DNA from 3 places in the Photobacterium sp. Alg240-V54 genome. Region 1 is predicted to be linked to each of the others. Evidence: riboswitches for the same ligand, from Rfam matches in the RefSeq annotation. Region 1 holds a riboswitch; each other region holds the start of a gene.
What was found. A riboswitch is a leader RNA that binds a small molecule or an ion and turns the genes downstream of it on or off. The one in region 1 is predicted to bind lysine.
Positions count from the first base shown of each region.

Region 2: another riboswitch for lysine. It lies ahead of lysC (lysine-sensitive aspartokinase 3); the one in region 1 lies ahead of G6R09_RS12340 (Na+/H+ antiporter NhaC family protein).
Region 3: another riboswitch for lysine. It lies ahead of G6R09_RS07260 (Na+/H+ antiporter NhaC family protein); the one in region 1 lies ahead of G6R09_RS12340 (Na+/H+ antiporter NhaC family protein).

Region 1 is NZ_UNRL01000004.1:127,064-130,335, reverse strand. It holds gene ccoP (cytochrome-c oxidase, cbb3-type subunit III) at 1-916, shown strand, start outside; lysine riboswitch at 1,069-1,243, shown strand; gene G6R09_RS12340 (Na+/H+ antiporter NhaC family protein) at 1,327-2,910, shown strand; gene G6R09_RS12335 (VOC family protein) at 3,012-3,272, shown strand, end outside.
Region 2 is NZ_UNRL01000006.1:163,502-166,773, forward strand. It holds gene G6R09_RS15310 (PglL family O-oligosaccharyltransferase) at 1-292, shown strand, start outside; gene G6R09_RS15315 (alanine--glyoxylate aminotransferase family protein) at 346-1,464, opposite strand; lysine riboswitch at 1,671-1,852, shown strand; gene lysC (lysine-sensitive aspartokinase 3) at 1,960-3,272, shown strand, end outside.
Region 3 is NZ_UNRL01000002.1:385,889-389,160, reverse strand. It holds gene G6R09_RS07260 (Na+/H+ antiporter NhaC family protein) at 81-1,673, opposite strand; lysine riboswitch at 1,774-1,951, opposite strand; gene G6R09_RS07255 (H-NS family nucleoid-associated regulatory protein) at 2,329-2,724, shown strand; gene G6R09_RS07250 (lytic transglycosylase domain-containing protein) at 2,933-3,272, opposite strand, start outside.

The DNA.
Region 1 (3,272 bases):
TCTATTGGGTTGGAATATTGCTTTTCTCAATACTGATCCACTTGAATACCCTGCCGATAGCACTGAATCTTGGCGTCGTGGTAAATATTTAACCATGGGCTTAGGTCACTGTTCAGAATGTCATACTCCACGAAATATCGCCCAAGCTTTAATTGCCGAAAAACTGTTCCAAGGTAATTTAATTGATGGTTGGATGGCACCTGATATTACCGCAACGGAGCTTTATCAAGATCGTTGGACAATTGATTCCCTTACCGATTTTCTGAAAACAGGTCATTCAGAAAAAGGCACCGCATTTGGTGGCATGGCTGAAGTTGTCAAAAACAGCACTCGCTATTTAACCCGTGATGATGTCAGTGCTATTGCTGAATATCTTATTACTGGCGATAAATATAATGTGCTTGATAAATCAGTTGGGCAACTCAACCCACCCGGTTTTGGTAATTTAATTCCAGCTCAAGTAAATGTTCAAAACCCAGATTTAAGTGATTTGGCAACCACGCCACCAACGGATATTCGTCAGCAAGAACAACGGCTTTATGGGTTGTACATTCAAACCTGTGGTGCTTGCCATGGCGCTGATGGTAAAGGTCGTGAAGGTATAGCGCCGACGTTACTCAATAATGGTATTATTATGCACAAAGACCCTTATGACACCATTGCCGTCACCATTCGAGGTCTTACACCGAACTATTTAGAGCAGGAAATTGATTTTATGCCTATGAGTAGTTTCAATACGGTATTAAATGATGCTGATTTGGCCCAGCTAATCACTTTTGTACGTCAAAAATTAGGCGGCAGAGACATTCCCGTTACAGAAAATCAAGTCACGACAATTCGTAAAGATCTTACTAAAGCGGGATTTGCAGGTAATATCCATAATATGACTCAACCTATGAGTAATGATCTAGAATAATGAGATAATATGCAACAATAACGAAATAAACTCTCGCTAACTGATTGAAACTAAAATCAGTTAGTTGAAATGCTGCATTTTACGCCTATTACACAATTAAGCGTTATTTTTTATTGCTTGTGGGAAATATCTAGGTATAGTCAAATCTTAATCCTTTGAGTAGAGGCGCGCTGCCTAAGAGTATTCGGTTGGAGGGAGATCCCCAATGAAAATCGAAGAAAGGAGTCAGCGCCGAAGTGATTGTTGAGTCATCAATAGTCGCTGGTTCTGTATTGAATAAGTGCAGAACTGCCATAGTTATGTTGTCTATGGAGCGCTACCCTAAGGGATAAGAAGTATTATTTCTCAAGAAATCTGTTTCTCTATCCTTTCGGTAGATCTCCACCTTATTATAGGTGTTTAAGAGATCCATGAATTTAATCCAATATTCTGATTCACTACTATCAGTGGTACCCGCACTACTGGCAGTTATTCTTGCAATTACTACCCGCCGCGTATTGTTATCCTTAGGCGCGGGCATTATTGCAGGATCAATCCTTCTAAATAATTACAACCCACTCGCAGCACTACAATATCTTTTACATCAAATTCTTGGCTTAGTTTGGGCTGATGGCGCTATCAACACCAGTAACGTTAACATGTTATTGTTTATGTTATTACTGGGAGGCTTGATTAGCTTAATGACCGCAACAGGTGCAACCAAAGCATTTGCTGAATGGGGTGTACGTCGTTGTAAAGATCGTCGCAGTGCCAATATCCTAACTGGTATGATGGTATTTGCTTTCTTTATTGATGACTTTTTCCACAGTCTGTCTGTTGGACCTATTTGCCGCCCAGTAACCGACCGTTTTCAAATTTCGCGTGCAAAACTGGCTTATTTGCTAGATTCAACCGCGGCACCTGTATGTGTTATCACGCCTATTTCATCATGGGGTGCATATATTATTGCTATCCTTGGTGGCATTTTAGTGACCAATGACATTACAGAAACGAGCCCTATTTCATTGTTTGTACAGATGATTCCAATGAATCTCTATGCTGTATTTACTTTATTGATGGTGCTGGTAGTGATCACGTTCCAACTTGATATTGGTCCAATGCGTAAACACGAACAACGTGCACGTGAGGGGCAACTTTGGGATCAAGCAAAAGGTCATCCAAAAGGATTAGAAATCACCACTGAAGGTGAAGGTAATGGCACCATGATCGATATGGTATTACCAATTCTAACCCTAACGGTTTCTAGTATTGTATTTATGATCATCAGTGGTGCTGATGTGTTAGCCACTAAAGGCCAACCATTTAGCTTAATTGGTTCAATCGAACATACTGATGTCGGTTCATCATTAGTGTACGCCGCGCTATGTAGTCTGGCAGTATCTATTGTATTAGCATTACGCTTAAAGCTACCACTAAAAACATGGTTAACGGCTGCACCTCAAGGTATTCAAGCGATGATGCCAGCTATTATCATTCTGTTATTTGCATGGACAATTGGTACTGTTGTAAGTGATATGGAAACAGGCCAATACTTAGCATCATTAACAAAGTATGGTCTGCCTGTTGCGCTACTACCTGCATTAGTGTTCTTACTATCATGTGGTATGTCTTTTGCCACCGGCACCAGCTGGGGTACATTTGGTATCATGTTGCCTCTCGCAGGTGATATGGCAATCGCGAGTGACGTTAACTTATTAATGCCTATGTTATCAGCGGTATTAGCAGGATCAGTATTTGGTGATCACAGCTCGCCTATCTCAAGCACCAGTATTTTGTCAGCAACGGGTGCAGGTAGTCACCATATGGATCACGTAATGACTCAGTTACCGTATGCATTAACCGTTGCCTTTGGTGCTTTCCTAGGTTACTTAGCAATGGGGATCACAGGCTCTACTGTGATTGGTATCGCTGTAAGTTCAGTATGGTTCGTTGGATGCTGCGTTTACCACGTTCGCCAAGATAAGAAACAACAATTAATCGCAGCTGTAAATTAAAAACAGCCGCTATTTAAGAATAATCCCCGTTCGTTTTTGTGCTTATTTGATTTATTCTATAGCACAAAACCGCGGGGATTTTTTTGATCAGGAGATAAGCAATGGAATATTTACACACAATGGTACGTGTCAGTGATTTAAATGCCTCACTGGACTTTTACTGCCAACAATTAGGGCTCATTGAAACGCACCGAAAAGAAAGTGAACGTGGACGTTTCACGCTGGTCTTTTTAGCCGCACCATCTCAAGCACAAGCGGCAGCCCAAACTCAATCACCACTGTTAGAATTAACCTATAATTGGGATACTGAAGCTTATAGCGGTGGGCGTAACTTTGGTCATCTTGCATTTCGCGTTGATGAT
Region 2 (3,272 bases), on a different contig from region 1:
AGTGAATAACCCATGGGCATGGCAACATCGGTTTGAATGGGATTTACACCTCACCCAATTACAATTAGGGATCGCAACAGATAAACCCCAACTGGTTGCCGATTATGTGCGATGGGCAACCCAAAAAGCTCAAACATGGCCACGGCCGGCTTTATATCAGAACCTCGTGCTAGCCTATTATAATCAGGGCCAAACAGCGCAAGCTGAGCAAGTGACGACTGAGGCACAACAATTATTTCCAGGACTCACACTGCCTAGCGCTGCCACAGCCACAGTTCCATCAAAAAAATAATCTAGCGGCCATCAATGGTAACCCAAATTACCATTGATGGTTCATTTGCTGCGTTATTTCAAAGTGCTTTCAAGTGCTTTAAGACACAAGGCGACATTCTCGCTGCGTGCGGTGTAGCCCATCAATCCAATCCGCCATGCCTTACCGGCTAATGTGCCTAACCCGGCACCGATTTCAAGATTATAACGCTCCAATAAGGTTGATCTAACCGCGCCATCATCAACCCCTTCAGGAATATAAACCGCATTAAGCTGTGGCAATCGATATGCCTCTTCAACCACAAATCGAATCCCTAAGGCTTGCAATCCCGTCTTTAACTCAATATGGGCTCGTTGATGACGCTGCCACGCTTGCTCTAAACCTTCATTGTGTAACAGCACTAGCGCTTCATGTAGTGCATATAAACTGTTCACTGGCGCGGTATGGTGATAACTACGCTTACCTTCACCACTCCAATAACCCAAGACTAAACTTTGATCCAAAAACCAACTTTGCACTGCTGTTTTGCGCTGTTGTATTTTAGCGATCGCTTTTTCAGAAAAGGTTAATGGCGATAGCCCCGGCACACATGATAAACATTTTTGACTGCCTGAATAAACCGCATCAAGTTGCCACTCATCCACCAGCAAAGGTACACCACCTAATGATGTCACCGCATCAACAATGGTTAAGCACTGATGTTTACGAGCAATTTCTGCGATTGTTTTGGCATCACTCAACGCACCGGTTGAGGTTTCGGCATGTACAAAAGCAACGACTTTAATCTCAGGATCAGCCTGTAATGCTTGCTCAACTAAGGCAGGAGATACCGGCTCACCCCAAGCATTATCAACCATGATCGCGACACCGCCACAGCGTTCAACGTTCTCCCGCATACGATCGCCAAACACGCCATTGCGACAAACTAATACCTTATCACCAGCTTCAACCAAATTAACAAAACACGCTTCCATACCCGCACTACCTGGGGCTGAGACGGCAATGGTAAAGCTATTGTTAGTTTGAAAGGCGTATTGTAATAACTGCTTAAGCTCATCCATCATTTTAATAAATAACGGATCGAGGTGACCAATTGTCGGTCGGCTCAATGCTTGTAAAACTTGCGGATAAATATCGGAAGGTCCCGGCCCCATAAGAATTCGTTGTGGGGGCATAAAACTGGTGATAGACATAGATTCAACTCCATTAAATCATGATTATTATCAATAAGGTGATGGCTCGATTGTGGTTATTACAGAGTATTAGAGCAATACCAAAGCCGCAAGTAACAACCCAAAATCCTGTTAGCTACGCATACTTTTTGTTAACCATCGAGAAATCATCATTTAACAATTGACAACTACGACGCATTTCCTATTCAATAACAACAGTGTTTATTCACTACAGAAGAGGTGCGTTACCCAGGTATTAATAGTGTAGGGCCCAACCCTAATACATTATTAAGAGGGGGAGTAACGCCGAGATACAAGGTGTTTGGGGCGCAATGTATCGGCTATGAAAGTTGAATCTTTCAGGCTGTCATCTAAGTCAGGTTGACTATGATGGGGAGCTTCTGGGTAGCCGCAACCCGCGTTACTGCCTATTACCTCCTCGACAATGGACGTCGGGAATTCTTCCGAAGTAAAGAACCTATCTTGCAGCATTTACGATCAAGGGAGAACACCGTAATGAGCATTACTCCAGCACCAACTACAGATCCACTCATTGTGGCTAAGTTTGGTGGCACCAGTGTCGCCGATTATGCCGCAATGTGCCGTAGCGCCAATATCGTTATCGCCAATCCAAACACTAAAATTGTCTTAATTAGTGCTTGCTCTGGCGTGACTAATTTACTGGTTGAATTAGCCACTGGCATCAGTGATAGCGTCTTACGCCAACAGCATTTGCAACAACTGGCTACTATTCATCAGCAAATCATTAATCAGTTACAGCAGCCACAGACAGTTAGCGCTGCCATTGATACGTTATTAGATGATGTTGCTTCTGCTGCTGCACAAGCGGCGATTAAACCGTCATCACAACTTACCGATCAATTAGTTAGTCATGGTGAGCTATTATCAACCCACTTATTTAATCAAATATTAATTGAACTGGGTGCTACTGCGGTTCGGTTTGATATTCGCAATGTAATGCGTACTGATGCTCAATTTGGCAAAGCGGTTCCACAGCCTGAATGTATTCGTCAATTAGCTCAACAGCATCTGTTACCACTGTTAGCAACTCAAGTGGTGGTTTCACAAGGTTTTATAGGCAGTGATGACCAAGGTAATACCACCACTCTTGGTCGAGGAGGCAGTGATTACAGCGCCGCCTTAATCGCAGAAGCCGTTGATGCTAGCACTCTAGAAATCTGGACCGATGTACCAGGCATGTATACCACCGATCCACGCATTACTGCTGCAGCCAAGCCGATTAAAGAAATCAGCTTTAGTGAAGCCTCTGAAATGGCTAACTTTGGCGCCAAAATTCTCCACCCATCGACACTAGTTCCTGCAGTAAGACAGCAGATCCCGGTTTTTGTCGGCTCATCAAAAGCCCCTCAGCAAGGGGGAACATGGATTCGAAAAACCGTCGATCAAGCACCGCTCTTTCGCGCATTAGCACTGCGGGGTAATCAAACCATGGTGACGTTAACCAGTCTTAATATGTTTCATGCTTACGGCTTTCTCGCTGAAGTGTTTCGTATTTTGGCTGAGCATAAAATCTCGGTCGATTTAATTACCACTTCCGAAGTTAGCGTTTCATTAACGCTCGATCAAACAGATACAGGCGGCGGAGCACCGACATTACCAATAGCTGTCGTTGAACAACTCAACCAATTGTGTCGAGTAGAGATTGAACAAGGGTTATCGTTAGTGGCCTTAATTGGTAATCGTATGAGTGACAGCAAAGGCTCAGCTAAACACATTTTTGGCGCGCTTGATGCTTATAACTTACGCCTCATTTGTTATGGTGCCAGCCCGCATAATCTGTGTTTCTT
Region 3 (3,272 bases), on a different contig from region 1:
TTGTTGTTATAAAAAAAGCCAGCTGAGATCATCAACTGGCTCAATTTACACCCATTGGGTTATTTTAATATCGCCAAATTCTATACCGACGCTTTCTTGGGTTGGCGTGACAGCCAAGCTAAGAAAAAACACATTAATGTAAAAGCCGTTACCGCAGCTAAAAATGCCAGAGCTAATGAGTCTGTTATACCTAAAACTAAAAATCCAATCGCAGAAATAAATGCAACAGATAATGCATAAGGCAGTTGTGTAGCGACGTGATCAATATGGTGACAACGTGCGCCTGTTGATGACAAAATTGTTGTATCAGAGATAGGCGAACAATGATCACCAAATACAGAACCTGCAAGCACACTAGCAAGCATTGGTAGCATTAAACTAATTTCAGTTGCGCCCGCAAGATCACCCGCTATTGGTAACATAATACCAAAGGTGCCCCATGAGGTTCCGGTAGAGAAAGCCATAATGCCAGATAATAAAAACAGGAGCATTGGCAATAATGCTGGATTAATATTACCTTGTACTAAGGTTGATAAATATTGACCTGTTTTCATATCGCCAATCACACTGCCGATACTCCATGCAAACAAGAGAATTAAAATCGCACCAAACATCGATTTAGCACCAATCCATAAGGTGTGACCTATATCAGAATAAGCAATACGTTGACGTAAGACAGGAATAATAGCAGCGACTAGACCAAATGCACCGCCTAAACACAGCGCCTCGCCAACATTGGTATTTTCAAAAGCGCCTAATAGTGCAAACGGCTTTCCTTCAGCAGCGAGTACTTGATAGCCGGTAAACACCATAAAAAAGAACGTCGCTATAATAAGGATAATAATAGGCCATACTAAGTCACCGACTCGTCCATGCTGACTTTCTTTAATATCAAGCTCTTCGGTTAAATCTTTAGCTTGCTCGTCAACATCTCCACCTGCGTCAGTGCCACATCCACGGCTAGCAGCAAGTTCATGCTTGCGCATCGGTCCAATATCCCATTGGAACCATGCCACCACAAATACCATAGCTAAAGCGAAGATCGCATAAAAGTTCATCGGAGCGAGGGTCATAAAAGCACTCAGTGGGGTATATTCTGTGACCCCATGAGTCACTAAAATACCGCCAATCAAAGTAATAATATATGCACCCCAACTTGATGCTGGCATTAGTACACACATAGGTGCGGCCGTTGAATCAAGAATATAAGCAAGCTTTGAACGTGATACCTGATATCGGTCAGTTACAGGACGCGCAATAGAACCCACTGCAAGACTATTAAAATAATCGTCAACAAAAATGAATACCCCTAAGAAGGCAGCTAATAATTTTGCTCCACGTTTAGTTTTAATTTTTGTTTGGGCCCATTCCGCAAAAGCACGAGTCCCGCCAGAAAGGGTCAATAATGCAGTGGTCATTCCTAGCAATATTAAAAATAGTACAATACTCATATTCCAAGTATTAATATCACCATCAGCAATGAACAGTCCTTTTACTGATGTTGCAAGGTAGCCACCTGTATTTGAAACAGAAAAATCGTTAAGAAATAGCGCTCCAAGTACTACTCCAGTACCCAAAGACAGTAATACTCTACGGGTTAAAATAGCTAAGCCAAGTGCAACTAATGGCGGAATAATGGATGTTAAAGAATGGGAATAATCTATCAAAGTTATGATCTCTACGACAACCAGTTTTGGTTAGAAGATCTACTGCTTGATATAGCCACATGGCATATTAATTTGAGTATAAGGAAAGAAGGTTAGCCTTCCCTGCCTCCACAGTAGCGCTCCATAGTTTTGTCTTTACTATGGCAGTGTTACACTTATTCAATGCAACCCCAGTAAGAATATTTGATGATGATTTCTTACTTCGGCATTACTCCCTTTCACTAATAGTCATCGGTATCACCCTCGTATTAATTACTGATAAACAATGCGCCTCTACCCTTATCGTTAAGGAACCAATCATTCTACGTAAATAGCGCAATTTTGCAACACTGTAAATTACAAATCTTAACAATAACCCAAACAAATAGACCACTTATAACTATAACCACCCAATAACAATGAAGTAGCATAACATTTTAAAGTTTATTATCATTTCTCATATAAAGTGATGTAACAATAACCAAAACTATTTTGCTTGTATTTATACTATTAACAAAGATGGATTTTATAAATATCGGCATATAACGAATATAAAAGCTTTTTAAATAAAGAAATGATTAAAATGTTTTACACAGAATGTATAAAAGTATTACTATTGCAAAAAATGTTTTAACGCTGCTATTATTATTTACAGTTAATTAAAAATAACAGGAAATATAAAATGTCTGATGCAATGAAAGCGCTTTTAAATCTACGAAGCTTACGCGCACTTTCTCGTGAATATACACTAGAACAACTTGAAGAAGCGTTAGATAAACTAACAACAGTTGTGACTGAACGTTCTGAAGCAGAAGCTGAAGAACAAGCAAAAGAAAATGAGCGTAATGAAAAACTAGCTCAATATCGTGAAATGCTTTTAGCTGATGGTATTGACCCTGAAGAATTACTCGCTAGCTTAGCTAAAGCACCAAAAACAAAACGTGCTAGCCGTCCAGCTAAATATAAATTCATTGATGAAAATGGCGATGAAAAAACATGGACAGGCCAAGGTCGTACACCTAGTGCCCTAAAGAAAGCATTAGATGATGGTCAAGCTCTTGAAGAGTTTGAAATCTAATATAAAAGAATAAAGAAAAAAGCCTAAATTATTTAGGCTTTTTTTATTTCTATTGTTACAAATAAGAAATCTATCTTAATTCAAATATCCTCAATAAGAATAAATCAACATTTCTAGTTGTTCATTAATATAACAAAAAAGCCAGACTCTTATGCCTGACTTTTTAGTTACCATCTGGATTTGTATATTAGGGCCAATAATAATTAATCTATTGAATACGATCAGCTAATGCACTTACTGCCAAAGCAAAATAATGTGAGCGATTCCATTTTAGTAATGTTCGGTAATTTTCATATATTAAATATGATTTACCTTCACCACCATCAGGTTGAATTAACCACGCCTGAATATCAGCATTTGGTAATGCGCCATGACTATTACTCATCACACCTAATTGCTGCCATTGTGCTAATGTTTTGCCTTTTTCAGTTTCAGTGCCTTCATAACTATCCGCTAAAGACGTAGATAACTTAACTGGACGTCCCCAAGTATATTCACTGTTCCAGCCAGATAATTTGAGGTAATTAGCAGCAGAAGCAAAAACATCA